3 regions of the Zhongshania aliphaticivorans genome follow, and region 2 is predicted to be linked to each of the others. Evidence: predicted binding sites of a transcription regulator. Region 2 holds the regulator's gene; each other region holds the start of a gene.
What was found. The regulator LexA, encoded in region 2, represses DNA repair genes until DNA is damaged. The targets are predictions, from matches to a motif close to ACTGTNTNTANANACAGT.

Region 1 (5,208 bases), 290 kb from region 2:
GCCAAACGTCGCAGACAAAGCTGATGTTCTTTCGCCAACTCTCTGATACGGGTTTTAGCGTGTTGACGCTCGCGAAATAACCCAACCGCCTCACCGGTCTGCGCGATATTGGCGGGCAAGCCAGAACGCAATCGCAGTTGTAACTCGCCACTGTCTTGCATGATAAAGCGCACACAGCAGGGCTTACCCAAGGCCTTAGCGCGACGCTGCAGCAATGGCTTTTCCTGACGCAAGGCCACACTTAAATGCAAACCCGCAGATAACTCGCCTGCCAGCATCTGCCACTGAACAGCGTCTACTCGGCGCAACAATTTTGCCGCTTTACTGTCCCCTGTGGCGTTTTCAAAATGAGAAAGTACCTGTTCCTGCAAAGACCGAGCGCTACCCAGATACAGCAACTCCCCCGCCTCACCCAATAACCGATAAACACCTGGCTCACGAGGAATCGCATCAATATCAGCCTGACGAATAGACGGCGGCAACACCGGCAAGCCCAACAGCAAGCCAACTTCAAAATTAAAAACGGCTTCGCCTTTATCGATGCGGGCGTAGTCGAGAAAAGCTTTCATCGCATCTACGTCGGCCATAGCCCGGTGATGCACCTCTGAGTAAAAACCAATCCGCGCACAGATTGCCTCCAAACCGTGCTTTGGCCAATCGGGGTACAAGGTACGCGCCAATTTCAGCGTACATAAAACACGTGGCTGGTAGTCGCGGCCATAACGCGCAAAATTAGCGCGTAAAAACCCCGCATCAAAGCGGGCATTATGGGCAACTAAAATGGCACCATCTAAATACGACCACAGGGCTTCCTGCACGTCAGAAAATCGTGGTTTGCCCCGTAACATACCGTTACTTATACCGGTAAGACCTTGGATAAATGAAGGCACCGAACAAAGAGGGTCGATTAAAGACTGCCATTCCAGATCAATATCGCCGCCAACAACGCGAACCGCAGCTTCCATGATGTGATCTTGCTTGGCCTGCCCGCCAGTGGTTTCAAGGTCGACCAAAGCAAACCGAAGATTACCTAACACCGGCCACTCCGCAAAGTGAATGCCCGTGCTTTTACGAGAAATGAAAAAGCCGAGCAAGAAGAAAATATCATATTCATCAACCTAAAATAGACGCGTCTCAAGCATGATAAACCACCCGAAGCTCATCGACATAACATAGATAACACACCAGCAACAAATACCCACATAACTAAAGCTATAAGGCCAGCCGCTTTCATCGCCTCATCCAACATTGACATTCACGCCATATAATATACTGTATATACATACAGCTAATACCCGCTAATGTAGTTTGTGCAATGCAATGAAAAATCACTCTCTCAATCAATTACTCGATGAGCGCAAGCTCTGGCGAGGCCAGCAACTCCGCAGTTCAGTGGCGGCTAGCGATCGCCTGAGCACAGGGTTTAGCACCTTAGATAACGCCCTGCACACCGGCGGCTGGCCCCGCAGCGGTTCTACTGAGTTATTGGGGGAATACGGGATTGGTGAGCTGTGGTTTTTACTGCCAGCCCTCCGCGAACATCTGGCAGACCGGCCAATGGCGTGGTTAAACCCACCCTATTTACCCCATGCCCCCGCGTTGGCCGCGCAGGGCTTGGCGGTGGACAAGCAACTTTTGGTCAGACCAAAAACCTTAGCAGATCAGCTTTGGGCCGCAGAAGAGTTGCTGCGCAGCGGCGCGTATAGTGCGGTATTAAGCTGGTTTAATGAACCGAACCTAAATGATAGGCAGCTACGTCGCCTGCACATAGCCGCCCTCGAGGGCCTGTGCTGGCATCTTCATTTTCGCCCGGCGAGCTTAGCCCAGCAGATATCCCCCGCCCCCCTGCGCTTAAATTTGAGCGCAGCAAAGCAATCTCTACAGATTAATATCATTAAACAGCAAGGCGGTCATGCTGGGCAGCAACTGCAATTAGCTCGCCCCGCCGCCCTTTATTTACAGCAAAGTGCCGCAGTGACGTGGCCAGTCTATAGCAGCGCATCGGTCGCCAAAACACAATCTCACCCCCAAGCCCTGCGCAAAATTAGCGTCCTGGCCAATACTGGTATATTCGCCAGCGCAACGCGGCAGGACAGCGTTGTCAACGTCATCAAGACTGGCAGCAACGAGCCGTCCCACTAATGCTGTGGTTATGCCTGCGGCTGCCAGCGCTGCCACTCGACGCCCTCGGCGCAAAGCACTCGGCTGGCATGCTGGCATTAAGCCATAATAATATTATCGTCATGGCGAATGTCGCCGCCCAACAGGCGGGAATCGCTGCCGGCATGTCGGTCGCGAGTGCAATGAGTTTATGTAGCGCCCTCGAACTTCGTCCTCGCGACGTACAGGCCGAGCAACAGTGTTTAGAAAATATTGCGCTCTGGGCTTACCGCTTCAGTGGCGATGTCTGCCTTTCTCCGCCCAATGCGGTGCTACTGGAATTGAGTGCGTCATTACGCTTGTTTAAAAACCTGGCGCGACTCTATCGCAAATTCATTAGCGCCTTTCGGCGCCGGGGGCTTAGCGTACAACTGGGCATTGCCCACACGCCACTAGCGGCGGAGTTGCTCAGCCACCAAAACATCAGCCCAGCCAAGTTAGTGAGTGCCGCTGGCCAGCTTCACCAAGAAGCATTACAGAATGCCCTGCAGGCATTACCCATCGATCTTGTACCACTCGTGCCCAAAACCCTGAATACCTTGCGGGAAATGGGCATGCACACGCTCGGTAATATCCAAGCCCTACCCCGCGCTGAACTTGAGCGCCGCTTTGGCAAAGACATCGTCACTGTGCTCGCTAAATTGCAAGGCGAACAGAGCGATATTCGGCCCAAGTTTGCCCCCCCTGATACATTCAATGCCCAGCGTCATTTTGACGGCGGCCTGCACAGCAAGCAGCAGCTGCGCTTTCCTGTTTCAGCTTTACTCAGTGAGTTGGAACACTATCTGCGTCTGCGCCAATGTCTAAATCGCGATTTGCAATGGGAGTTCCACTATTTAGATGGCAGCAAGGAGGCTTGGTCTTTGGACCTGAGCCAGCGCCATTTTGATCGTCGCAGTCTCATTGAATTGGTGATGCTACGCTTAGAACCCCTCAGTTTGCAGGGTGCGGTAGAAACACTAAGCCTGCGCTGCGAGCAATTTATTGGCAACGAGCAACACTGCGAGCAGTTATTTGATGCTGCAAATAGCAATAAACAACAGGAAAAGGCGGCGCAAGTATTAGACAAGCTAAAGCTTAGACTAGGCTCCCAGCGCTGCCATCAATTTTCCTTACAGGACGCCCACCTCCCGGAATTAAACTGGGTACTTCGCGACGCTCACACAGCGACGCAAACGCCTAGCCACAACAAACTACAAGCCCAAGCTACAGCGCCAAACGCCACAAACTTACTTCGGCCAAACTGGCTCTGCCACCCCCCCGAGGCCATTAGCGAAACTGCCGAAGGCTTATTTTGGCAGGGCGAGCTGCATTTATTACAAGGCCCGGAGCGCTTCGACGGCCAGTGGTGGCTGCAGCGTCAAACCCGCGACTACTATATTGCCCGTCACCAACACGGCGCCCTGTGCTGGGTGTTTAAAGACTGTCTGAATCGGCGCTGGTATCTGCACGGTTTTTTCGGTTAACCCTATGCCTAAGATAAAACCTGCACCCGCGTCTTACGCCGAGCTTCACTGTCTGAGCAATTTCAGTTTTTTGCGGGGCGCCTCCCACCCTCAAGAACTAGTCGCTACCGCCGCTGAACTGGGCTATAGCGCGATTGCGATTACCGACGAATGTTCACTGTCTGGCATAGTGCGGGCTTACCGCGCCAGTAAAGAACACAATATTAAACTCATTTGTGGCGCCGAATTTATACTCGATGAAGGTATTCATCTGGCCTTACTCGCGCCGACACGACAGGCCTATACCGAGCTGTGTTCCCTGATCAGCCGCGCCCGCCTGCACAGCAGCAAAGGCAACTACCAATTAAACTTAAGCGATGTCCGCCGCTATAGTCAGCACTGTTTAGCGATTTGGATTAATCCCGATGAAACGGAGAGCCACGCTAGCGAGTTGAAAAAATATTTTAACGATCGGCTCTGGCTCGGCGTTAGCTTTCACGGCCAGCAGCAATCTGAACCCTACTATTTTAAACGCTACCAAATTGCTCGCCACCACGACATTAATATGATCGCCTGTGGCAATGTGCATATGCACTGCCGCCAGCGTAAGCCCTTACAAGACATACTCAGTGCGATTCGCCTTAATACCTCGGTGCAAGCCCTTGGCAGCCAAGTACAGGCCAATAGCGAACGCTACCTTAAACCACTGTCACTGCTGCAGCGCGACTACCCCGCCGACTTACTCAAAGAAAGCGTCGCCGTTGCCGAGCGCTGCACTTTTAGTCTGGCAGAGCTGCGCTACCAATACCCCAATGAAGTGGTGCCCATGAACAAAAACGCAGGCGAATTTCTGCGGGAGATCACCTTGCATGGCGCCCAGCGGCGCTGGCCAACAGGCATACCGGAACTGGTTAAAAGCCTACTCGAAAAAGAGCTAAGCTTAATTGCCGAATTAAAGTACGAGCATTATTTTTTAACGGTTTACGACATTATTCAGTTTGCCCGCAACCAAGGCATTCTCTGCCAGGGCAGAGGTTCCGCCGCCAATTCTGCAGTGTGTTACTGCTTATTTATTACCGAGGTCGACCCATCCCGAGGGCAGTTATTATTTGAACGTTTTATTTCCCGCGAACGCGACGAACCACCCGACATCGATGTCGATTTTGAACACGAGCGCAGGGAAGAGGTGATTCAATACATTTATAAAAAATACGGCCGTCAACACGCCGCCCTTGCCGCCACCATTATCAGCTACCGGCGACGCAGTGCTGTGCGAGATGTGGGCAAAGCCCTGGGTTTAGACGACTACCTGCTGCAAAAGCTGTCTGGCAATATGGCCTGGTGGGACGATAAAAGCACTTTTATTCAGCGCTTAGAAGAAAGTCAATTCGAGACTAGCAGCCTGCCAGTCCAGCAATTTATGAGTTTGCTCAATGAAATTTTGGGTTTCCCTCGGCATTTATCCCAGCACGTTGGCGGCTTTGTTATTACCCGCGACCCCATCGCCAGTTTGGTACCCATTGAAAACGCGGCCATGCCCGAGCGCACCATTATTCAGTGGGATAAAGAAGACCTAGAAGCGCTAGGCATGATGAAAATTGAT
Region 2 (5,208 bases):
AACCCACCGCAATACCACCAATACCCCCGAAGGCCAAAACGCCGGAAATACTGTAGCCAAGATTTTGTAAAATCATAAGCCCAGAAACAATAATCACCGCAGTGCGCACTAATTTACCAAGCGCCATGACCGTTGTACGGTCAACTGCCTCGTCGCGAGCGGTGTATTCATCGGACAGCAAGCGCAGTTCAACCTGACGCACCAGCGCCACTAAAAACCACGCTAAAATCAATACCACACCAACCGCGCGCAGCGAGTCCAGTGCCGAAAAAATTTCCGCCTCCGTCGACCGACCAATAATTTCTAATACATGGCTCGCACCTACCGCCCAAACCATCAATACCGCCGGGCGCCGCGCTGCCTCCAACAAGGCATCATCCCAGAGGTTATGCGTTGTCGAAAATTTATGTGCTAAACGAGCCATTAATCTACTAACAATTAAATTTGCTACCAAAATAATCAGCACAACAATAAATACATCGCCCAACCACGGATATTGATCTGGCTGAAAACTGTCCCACCACTGCTTAAACATCACTGTAATCCGTCATCATTTCTATACAATTTCATTTCTAAGCCAGCTCGGCTTATACAAATGCACCATAAAAACCTTACTTATAAATAAATAAGCGGTTTAAAAAAAGAGGCTAGCCCACTGAATATACAGTGAATTGTCGTAAAGACCCACAGTCAGCAGCACGGACACCTTACTCGGCTAGCGAAAAATACCTACTAGACAGCATTTCCCTAAGTGTTAGTTTGAAGGCAGGCTTTAGCAGAGGTGGCAATCATGGCAAGACTAAGACCCCTAGTCGGTAAATGGTACAAGGATATGGAATCTGAGCAACTTTTTGAAGTTGTTGCTGTTGACGATGACAGCGACTCAGTTGAAGCACAATTAATTGATGGCGAATTATGCCAATACGACATGGAAAGCTGGCGACAATTAAGCTTAGAGCAAGTTGAAGAGCCAGAAGACTGGCGGAATGCTTTTGAATTGAGTGATGATGACTATCGTTTTCTCGACGACACAATGGTTCCCGAGAATTGGAATAACCCCTTATCCGAAATCGAAAGTGACGTAATTAACGGTCTACTCGACGAATACTAAAAGCAAATTCATGCTTTAGCCGCAAGCGTATAGCAAAAGGCCGCCCTAGGTGACTATGGGCGGCTTTTTTATGCCTTGCAAATGATGCGCGACGCACAAACGCATGCGCTCAAGCTAGAGAGCAAGTAAATGGCATCGGGAGTTAAATGCAAATCGCTTAGGTCAATTTTTCTGTCAAAGTCTTGCCATCCCAAAAACACTGTATATACTACCAGTACCTGTATAGATAAACAGATACTAAAATTATGGAAAAGCTAACTGCACGGCAAGCCCAAATTTTGCAACTAATCAAAGACCATATCGCCGACACCGGCTATCCGCCGACTCGCGCAGATATTGCCCGGGTACTCGGTTTCCGCTCGCCTAACGCCGCAGAAGAACACCTAAAAGCCCTCGCCCGCAAAGGCGCTATTGAGATTATTGCCGGCGCATCCAGAGGCATACGCCTACCCGAAAATTTAGGTATTCCTATTATAGGGCGTGTCGCCGCAGGTAACCCCATTCTGGCTGAAGCCAACATTGAAGATTACTGCGATATGCCCGCGTCAATTTTCTCTCCCAGCGCTGACTATTTCCTGCGAGTTAAGGGCGACAGCATGATCAACGTCGGAATTTTTGACGATGATCTTTTAGCAGTACACCGCTGCAGTGAAGCGCGCAACGGCCAAATAGTGGTCGCGCGGATCGACAATGAAGTCACCGTAAAACGCTTTCAGCAGCAAAAAAGCAAATACCACGTTTCTCTGATTGCAGAAAATCCAGACTACGAGCCTATTCAAGTAGATTTGCGAGAACAGGAATTTGCTATAGAAGGTTTAAGTGTTGGTGTACTAAGACGCGGGAGCTAAATGACATGACTTGTATAGAACAGATACCACTACACTACGCATCTGAGTCGGCTGTTGCCGCAGGCCAGATTACTGAAATCACTATGCACAGCGATGCACACCTATCCAAACCCTTATTGGCGGCCATGCTCATACAGCTCAGTGCTAATTCCGACCAACGCTGGCTATGCTGGGTTGCAGACCGCCCCTTAAAACCATTACTGAGTGCATCTAGCCATCAGCACGGTCAAAAAATTCTGCAGGTAGTGTCTAACAGCCAACGGGATTTGAGTGAAATTGCTATCCGCGCCCTTGAGCGTGGCAAAAGTCACACTGTAGCGATATTGCTAGAAAGACCACTGCGCGACGATGAACGTCGAGCACTGGCTACGGCAGCTAAGGCTGGTGCGGCAGAATGCTTAGTGATTCTGATGCAGGCCTAGAGTAGAAACTAAACGCGCTAAGCCACTATGACTGAGGCGTATAATCGTTTAATGGATAATTTTAGACTGTAATTCCGACTCATCTAAATCGGCTTCAGCCTCGTCGGCAAAGCCTTCATCAGCAGCGGCAATAGACACTGCCTCAATACCAGCCTGCACCATGGCGCGGGCAATTTCGAGACATGAGCCGTTAATATGCTCGCGGGTCTCCTCGGAAAAACGAATCGTCACCAAAGGGTTTTCATCACCTTCCGAGCGCTGTAAAACAACGTCACCGTTAGCAAGTTCAACCAATTCTAAATATGACAGCACAAAGGATTCCTTGATATTTCAAACGTCAACGCGACGCCGTTGACGGCATTGTATCAAACCTCGTCAGCCTGACGCCAATTGCAGGCCTAATTCAATACTCCATCAAGGTCGCGCGATGGCGGGCAATTGTCGATTTCAACTCGATAAGACAGTCGGCTAAATCAGGCTTCACTGCCGATTCCGACTGACCATCCCACGCTAAAACACCTTGTGGTGCACGATTAGTAGTGGCCGTTTGGACAAAGGGATAATTTATAATTGTCGCAAGCCAGCCTGGCTCAACTTCCCGCCCAGCCAACTCCTCGATCTCTGGTGGCAGCTCATCGGCCACCAGCGAGCGCGCATTAAACTGCCCCAGCGGCAATAACAGTCCAAACTTAGGCTGTTGATCAATGAGATCGGCAAGATGGCACTGGTAAGCCAGTAGAAGCTGCCATACCAGCGAATCCGCTATCGCTCGCTGAATATGTCCACCCCAATCACGCGGATCAGAGGCCTCTAGCTGGGCGAGGTACTGCTCAGCAAAGTAAATATGCAAATTGCACTGACCGCGATAACTTTCCTTTACACTAGCCAATTATTTGCTCGCCTTCGTCTTTTTAGCAGGCGCTTTCTTAGCCGCGGCCTTTGTTGAGGTCGCTTTTGCCGCCTTTTCGCGCACCACCCATTTATCGTTTTCGTAAAACGCCGCCCAGCCTGACGGTTTACCCTCGACCTCAGTCTGCACATACTGTTCTTTCGTTTTTCGGCTGTAGCGAATAACAGCATCTCGACCCGCGCTATCTTGAGCTGGCGCCTTGAACAAAAAGGCGTATTTCTCGTCAATTTCACTCTGATGAGGCAGTATTTCTTTAACCAGCGGCGCCCTAGTCTCCCGATTGCGGGGGAAGCCGCTTGCGGCCAAAAATAGCCCCGCCGCGCCGTCGCGAAGAATATAGTGGTCATCAACTTTTTCGCACTGCAACTCAGGCATAGGCACTGGATCCATCTTCGGCGGCGCGGCTTCACCACTGCGTAACAACTTGCGGGTGTTTTTACAGTCTTCACCGGTGCAGCCAAAATACTTACCAAAGCGACCGGTCTTGAGCTGCATATCTAGCCCACACTTGTCGCATTCAATGAGTGGGCCTTCATAGCCTTTCACTTTAAAGCTGCCCTGCTCTATCTCATGACCACTGCAATCGGGGTTATTGCCACAAATATGTAATTTCCGCGTGGCGTCGATAACGTAGCTTTCCATGGCGGTATTGCATATACCGCAGCGATGTTTGCTGCGCAGCACCTTAGACTCCGCCTCTTCGTCATCACTATCTATACTGACAAAGTCTTCGGCGGGCACCAAGTTTATGGTTTGTTTGCAACGCTCCTTCGGCGGCAATGCGTAACCGGAACAGCCTAGGAATACACCGGTGCTGGCGGTGCGAATCTGCATAGTTCGACCGCAATTCGGACATGGGATATCTGTCCCAGTCGGCACATTATTTCGCATGCCCGCATCTTCGGCTTCGGCAGCTTCAAGGGTTTTGCGAAACTCTGAATAAAACTCGTCGAGCAGTTTTTTCCAGTTTTTGTCACCCGCAGCCACTTCATCGAGCAGCTCTTCCATGCGCGCAGTGAAGCTGTAATCCAATAAATTGCTAAAGCTTTCTACGAGGCGATCGGTAACGATATCGCCCATTTTTTCAGCATAAAAGCGCCGATTATCGACCCGCACATAACCCCGATCTTGGATCGTAGAAATGATCGCGGCGTAAGTTGACGGTCGGCCAATCCCGCGTTTTTCCAATTCTTTAACCAGTGCAGCTTCAGAATAACGCGGCGATGGCTTGGTAAAATGCTGGCTAGGATCAACTTTAACAAGCTCAAGCCGGTCGCCCACTTTGACATCAGGCAGCTCTTGATCTTCTTCCTTTTTGCTCACATTCGGCGGCTGCACTTTCATAAAACCATCAAACAAAACCACACGGCCGCGAGTGCGCAATTCATAATCACCAGCCGTAACCACGACAGAGGTGCTGGTAAAGCTGGCAGACGCCATTTGACAGGCTACAAATTGCCGCCAAATCAATACATAAAGCCGCTCGGCGTCCCGCTCCATACCCGCCAATTGGGTCGGTTCAATATTCACATCGGAAGGCCGAATTGCTTCGTGAGCTTCTTGCGCCCCCTCCTTGCTCGAATACGACTTCGGAGCCTCGGGCAAATATGCCTTAGGGAAATTACTGCTGATATAGTCCCGGCAAGCCGCTACCGCGTCGACACTCAAATTCGTCGAATCGGTACGCATATAGGTGATGTAACCCGCCTCATAGAGTCGTTGCGCCATCATCATGGTTTTCTTAACACCAAAGCCTAGCCGTGTGCTCGCGGCCTGCTGCAGGGTCGAGGTGATATATGGCGCACTCGGGTGACTTTTTGTTGGCTTATCTTCACGCGCAGTGACCGTGTATTCAGCACTGCGTAAAGCCGCTGTTGCAGCCATGGCATCAGCTTCATTATCAGGACGAAAATTGGC
Region 3 (5,208 bases), 1.8 Mb from region 2:
CTTCAAAGCGTGCGGCAGCGAATAGCGGTGCCACAATGGCATGCTGCTCATTAAGTTGCTGAGCGAGAATTTGCTCGGCCGCCTCCACCAATAAACTGGTGTCGATCTGCCCAGGTAACTGCCCTTCCGCCTTGGCCAATATATTGGACACGCGTTTGTTGGCGGCGGCAAGGGCAGCGGCCTCGGGTAGTTTGGTGAAGGCCTGCACCGCATTAACACGCTGATCAATATCCAGAGGCTTGCTCAGTTGCTTTGCGCTGACCGCCATAAACACTTCGGCGGTGATACCATTGTCTTCATAGCCCGCTTTTAAGCGCTCGAGAATATAACTGAGCACAGTAGCGCTGAGCTTATCGCCCGCGTTAATCGTTTGGTGCTGCGCAATGGCGAGATCGATTAATTGTTTCAAATCGAGATCGAGTTGGTTTTCAGTAATCAGCCTTAAGACACCGAGAGACGCGCGTCGCAGTGCAAAGGGATCTTTGGAGCCCGTGGGAATTTGACCAATACCAAAAATACCGCAGATGGTATCGAGCCGGTCGGCGAGGGCTACAATAGTACCGGTGAGCGTTGTTGGTAAGGTGTCGCCAGCAAAGCGAGGCATATACTGCTCGTTCATTGCTAGGGCAACGTCGTCGGCTTCACCGTCGTTCCGTGCGTAGTAGTAGCCGGCGATGCCCTGCAGGTCGTCGAATTCAAGTACCATCTCGGTGACAAGATCACTCTTGCACAGCGTGGCTGCCCGCACCGCGTTACTGGGATCTGTGTTAAGGAGTTTGGCTATTGCTGCGCTTAATGCGGCGACACGTTCAGTTTTATCAAAGATCGTACCGAGCTTTGCTTGAAAAACAATATTGCGCAGACGCTCGCGACGGCTTTCAAGACTGATTTTACAATCTGTTTCAAAGAAGAATGCGGCGTCGCTTAGACGGGGACGTATAACACGTTCGTTGCCGTCAATAACCTTCTGCGGGTCGCGGCTTTCAATATTCGCCACAGTTATAAAATTCGGCATAAGATCGCCGTTAGAATTTACAACGTGAAAATATTTCTGGTGCTCTTTCATCGATGAGATAAGTGCTTCAGGTGGCACTTTCAAAAAGCGATCTTCAAAGCTTCCGGCTAGGGCCACTGGCCATTCAACCAAAGAGGTGACTTCATCTAAGAGTTTTGGGTCGATGACGGCGCTACCGCCTAAGCTCTCACCTAAAGCAATGACTTGTTGGCGGATGTCTTGTTGACGAACATCGTAATCCGCTATGACTTTACCCTGCTCGCGCAAAAGCGTTTCGTAGTCGGCGGCATTGTTGATACTTAAGGTTTCGTTGCAATGAAAGCGATGGCCACGGCTGAATCTGTCGGCGTGCAAGTCAAAAATAGTTTCCGAGATAGCCTCGTCACCGTAAACAATACACAGCCAGTGGATTGGCCTAACAAACTCGGCACGTGAAGCACCCCAGCGCATGCGCTTTGCAATAGGCAGGCCCGCCAGCGCGGTGTTGATGAGTTCGCCAATAATATCTTTACTCATGGCGCCGCTAACGCGACTGCGATAGCAAAGCTTATCCTGTTTACCATCGTTGGCAATGTGACTCTGTAGCTCATCACTGTTTAGCTGGTTCTTCTTGGCGAAGGCCATTGCGGCATTGGTTGGCTTGCCGGCTGAGTCAAAGGCGACTTTCGCCGGTGGGCCCCAAATCTCAATTTCTCGGTCTGGCGCGCGCTCTGCCAAGTCGCTAATTAGCACGGCCAAGCGACGTGGTGTGGCGAAACTTTTTAAATGTGTAAAGCTTAATTCTTTACCGGCGAGCTGCGCGGAAATGCTTTCGCTGAACGCAGCGGACAAGGTCTTTAAGGCTTTCGGCGGCAGCTCTTCGGTACCAATTTCGATTAATAGATCGCGTGCGCTCATTATTTCTTCTCCTCGGCTGCAGCTAGAACTTCGTCGCGAAGATGCGCCGGGGCAAGCGGAAAACCGAGTTTTTGACGGGCATCAAAATAAGCTTGGGCAACGGCGCGGGCTAAGCTTCGCACTCTTAGGATGAAACGCTGGCGCTCGGTAACAGAAATTGCATGGCGGGCATCTAAGAGGTTAAAGGCATGGGAAGCTTTCATCACCATTTCATATGCCGGTAAGGGCAGCCCTTTTTCTATCAGGCGCTGACTTTCGGCTTCACAGTGGTCAAATTGCGCAAACAACTGTTCTACATCGGCCTCTTCAAAATTAAAGTGCGACATCTCTACTTCGTTCTGGTGGAAAACATCACCGTAGGTCACGTCCCCAGCAGGCCCTTTGGTCCACACCAAGTCGTAAATACTGTCCACGCCCTGCAGGTACATAGCAATGCGCTCTAGGCCATAGGTGATCTCGCCGCTGACCGGATAGCACTCTAGACCGCCAACTTGTTGGAAATAGGTGAACTGGGTGACTTCCATGCCGTTTAGCCACACTTCCCAACCCAAGCCCCAGGCACCGAGGGTTGGCGATTCCCAGTTGTCTTCAACAAAGCGGATATCGTGCACTTGGGGGTCTATGCCGAGCATTTTCAGAGAGTCTAAATACAAATCCTGAATATTGGCTGGCGAGGGCTTCATAATCACCTGAAACTGATAATAGTGCTGCAGGCGATTGGGGTTGGTGCCGTAGCGGCCGTCTGTGGGACGACGACAGGGCTGAACATAGGCGGCATTCCATGTTTCTGGACCAATAGCGCGTAAAAAGGTGGCGGGATGAAAGGTGCCCGCACCAACTTCCATGTCCAGCGGCTGTAATAACACGCAGCCATGCTCGGCCCAGTATTGTTGCAATGCCAAGATTAGCCCTTGAAAGGTGCTGACGTCTGCCTTGCTCACGGTCTTCCCCATTAAATAAACAAAGACAGGAATTATACAGAGTTGCGAGGCTGTGGGCTAAGGCTAAGGATGATTCTAGCCGACGGCCATACCGACTTGTTATGATCGGTCCTTAGATTTAATAGGAATGATGGCAATGGCAAAATTTATAGGCGCATTTTTGGGCTTTTTAATGGGCGGCCCACTGTTTGCGCTCTTGGGCTTTGGTGTCGGGGTGATGTTTGATCGCGGCCTGAAACAAGCCATGGGCTTTAATTATGGCGCCGAACGTGAACGCATACAGGGCGTGTTGTTTGAAACCGTCTTCAGGGTGATGGGCCATGTGGCAAAGGCCGATGGTCGGGTGTGTGAATCTGAAGTGGCTCAGGCTGAGGCGATTATCGCCCAGTTTGGTTTGACTGGAGCACGGCGTCAGGAAGCAATTACTTTATTTAAAGAAGGCAGCGCCGACGAGTTTGAATTAGAACCACAAATATCCGACTTTATGTTGGTGGCGAGAACTCAGCCCTTGCTGCGGCAAATGTTGTTGGAAGCCTTGTTGACAATGGCTTTGGCCGACGGGGAAGTTGACTCAGCGGAAAAAGCTATTTTATTGCGGGTTGCAGGCTATATCGGCGTGTCAGCTCGAGACTTTCAGCGCTTACTGGATATGGCGATGGCCCAGCGCCAGTTCCACGGTCGTGGCGCTGGTGGCCAGCAATCAGCGCGCAGCAGTGCCAGTGAATTACAGGCGGCTTACAAGGCGATTGGCGTAACAGAGGCAATGACTGACGCCGAAATAAAGCGCGCCTACCGAAAATTGATGAGCCAGCACCACCCTGATAAATTGATTGCCAAAGGTGTGCCGGAAGATATGATGAAAATTGCGACTGAAAAAGCCCAAGAGATCCAGGCGGCTTATGAGCTGATTAAAGACAGCCGCAAGCGCTAGTGACAAGACGATGCGCAGCTAGCGTAGCTGCGCATCACACACTGATATTTAAGCTTGGGCCGCGAGTGGGCTAACATTGCTGGGGCTAGCGTCGCTGTCGATTTCACTCAGCGCTTCTACCCTACCTTTACAAGCTTGCATTACCGCCTCTTTGTTTTTAGACAGGAAAATACCAAACTCTTCCGCCTGGGCCTCGTCGACACTCGGTATATGCTGCTGCAACAAGGCGGCAAAACCCTCTGCCAATTCCAGCATTTTGTCATAGGCGTCAGCGTCTTTTTTGTTGTCAAACATACTATTGTCCCTATCACACATCCACTTCGCTACTACCGCCATACTCCACCTCGTTTACTTGTTGAACGGTATTTATCGGTTACTTGGTACTGTATATAAATACAGCTATTGATGCAAGTGCGGCGAATTTACCAGCGCGGTCGCGGAGCTTATACATGCTTGCTATGCTGCATTTCGCTATAGCGTTTTGCCCAGTCTAAAAAATCATCGGCGGCTAAGGCGGGAGAATACAGGTAGCCCTGGACCATATCGCAATGCCGCTCGCGAAGAATACGGCGTTGATTTAAATTTTCGACCCCCTCAGCAATCACTCGCATACCAAAACTGTGAGCCATCGCGATAATGGCGTTAGTCAGGGTAATACTGTCTTGGCAGTTATCAATGTCTTTCACAAAGCTGCGATCAATTTTTAGGGTGTCGAAGGGGTAGCGCTTGAGATAGCTCAAGGAAGCGTAACCGGTGCCAAAATCGTCAAGAGATAAGTGCACGCCAAACTTTTTTAGCTGCTTGAATATATCGCGAATAGCCGGTGTGTCGTTGAGTAATAAGCCTTCGGTAATTTCCAGTTCAAGTTGTGCCGCTGGCAGGCCACTTTGCTTTAGCGCGTGATCGACACTCGCTAAAATATCGCCGTCGATAAATTGCTTACTCGAGATATTTACCGCGACATTCAGGGCTGGGAAGCCCGCCCGTGACCATGTCATGATTTGCTGGCAGGCCTGCTCAAGCACCCAATTGCCAATAGTCACTATTTGGCCGCTGTGCTCGGCGATGAGAATGAATTCATCGGGGCCTGGCTGGCCAAGTTTCTCGTTTTTCCAGCGCAGTAATACTTCAACGCCGATCAATTGATTGTCGCGAAGATTAATGACGGGCTGGTAATAAAGTTCGAACTCCTTGCGGGCTATGGCATGGCGCAGCTGATGCTCCATCTCTAAGCGCCGGTCGGCTTGATCACTCATGTTTTCATTGTAAAAACTGAAGCGATCGCCGCCCTGATTTTTCGCGTCGAACATGGCCGCCTCCGCGCGGCGCATGAGGGTGTTAGCGTCGACACCATCTTCAGGGTATTGACTGAGGCCAATACTGGCCGAAATAGTGACTTCGTGTTGCTCTATATAAAAAGGCGC

Region 1: a site for LexA is predicted at 1,272-1,289, ahead of imuA (translesion DNA synthesis-associated protein ImuA). Genes of this name have one in related genera too.
Region 3: a site for LexA is predicted at 4,167-4,184, ahead of AZF00_RS18750 (YebG family protein). Genes of this name have one in related genera too.

What each region holds. Positions count from the first base shown of each region.
Region 1 covers NZ_CP014544.1:1,478,036-1,483,243, reverse strand. The annotation lists gene AZF00_RS06485 (exonuclease domain-containing protein) at 1-1,037, opposite strand, end outside; gene imuA (translesion DNA synthesis-associated protein ImuA) at 1,321-2,142, shown strand; gene AZF00_RS06475 (Y-family DNA polymerase) at 2,142-3,626, shown strand; gene AZF00_RS06470 (error-prone DNA polymerase) at 3,631-5,208, shown strand, end outside.
Region 2 covers NZ_CP014544.1:1,769,758-1,774,965, reverse strand. The annotation lists gene AZF00_RS07845 (mechanosensitive ion channel family protein) at 1-535, opposite strand, end outside; gene AZF00_RS07840 (DUF6763 family protein) at 791-1,111, shown strand; gene lexA (transcriptional repressor LexA) at 1,357-1,959, shown strand; gene AZF00_RS07830 (SulA-like leucine-rich domain-containing protein) at 1,965-2,381, shown strand; gene AZF00_RS07825 (hypothetical protein) at 2,430-2,693, opposite strand; gene AZF00_RS07820 (hypothetical protein) at 2,785-3,270, opposite strand; gene topA (type I DNA topoisomerase) at 3,271-5,208, opposite strand, start outside.
Region 3 covers NZ_CP014544.1:4,189,332-4,194,539, forward strand. The annotation lists gene glyS (glycine--tRNA ligase subunit beta) at 1-1,912, opposite strand, end outside; gene glyQ (glycine--tRNA ligase subunit alpha) at 1,912-2,853, opposite strand; gene djlA (co-chaperone DjlA) at 2,990-3,784, shown strand; gene AZF00_RS18750 (YebG family protein) at 3,833-4,078, opposite strand; gene AZF00_RS18755 (putative bifunctional diguanylate cyclase/phosphodiesterase) at 4,228-5,208, opposite strand, start outside.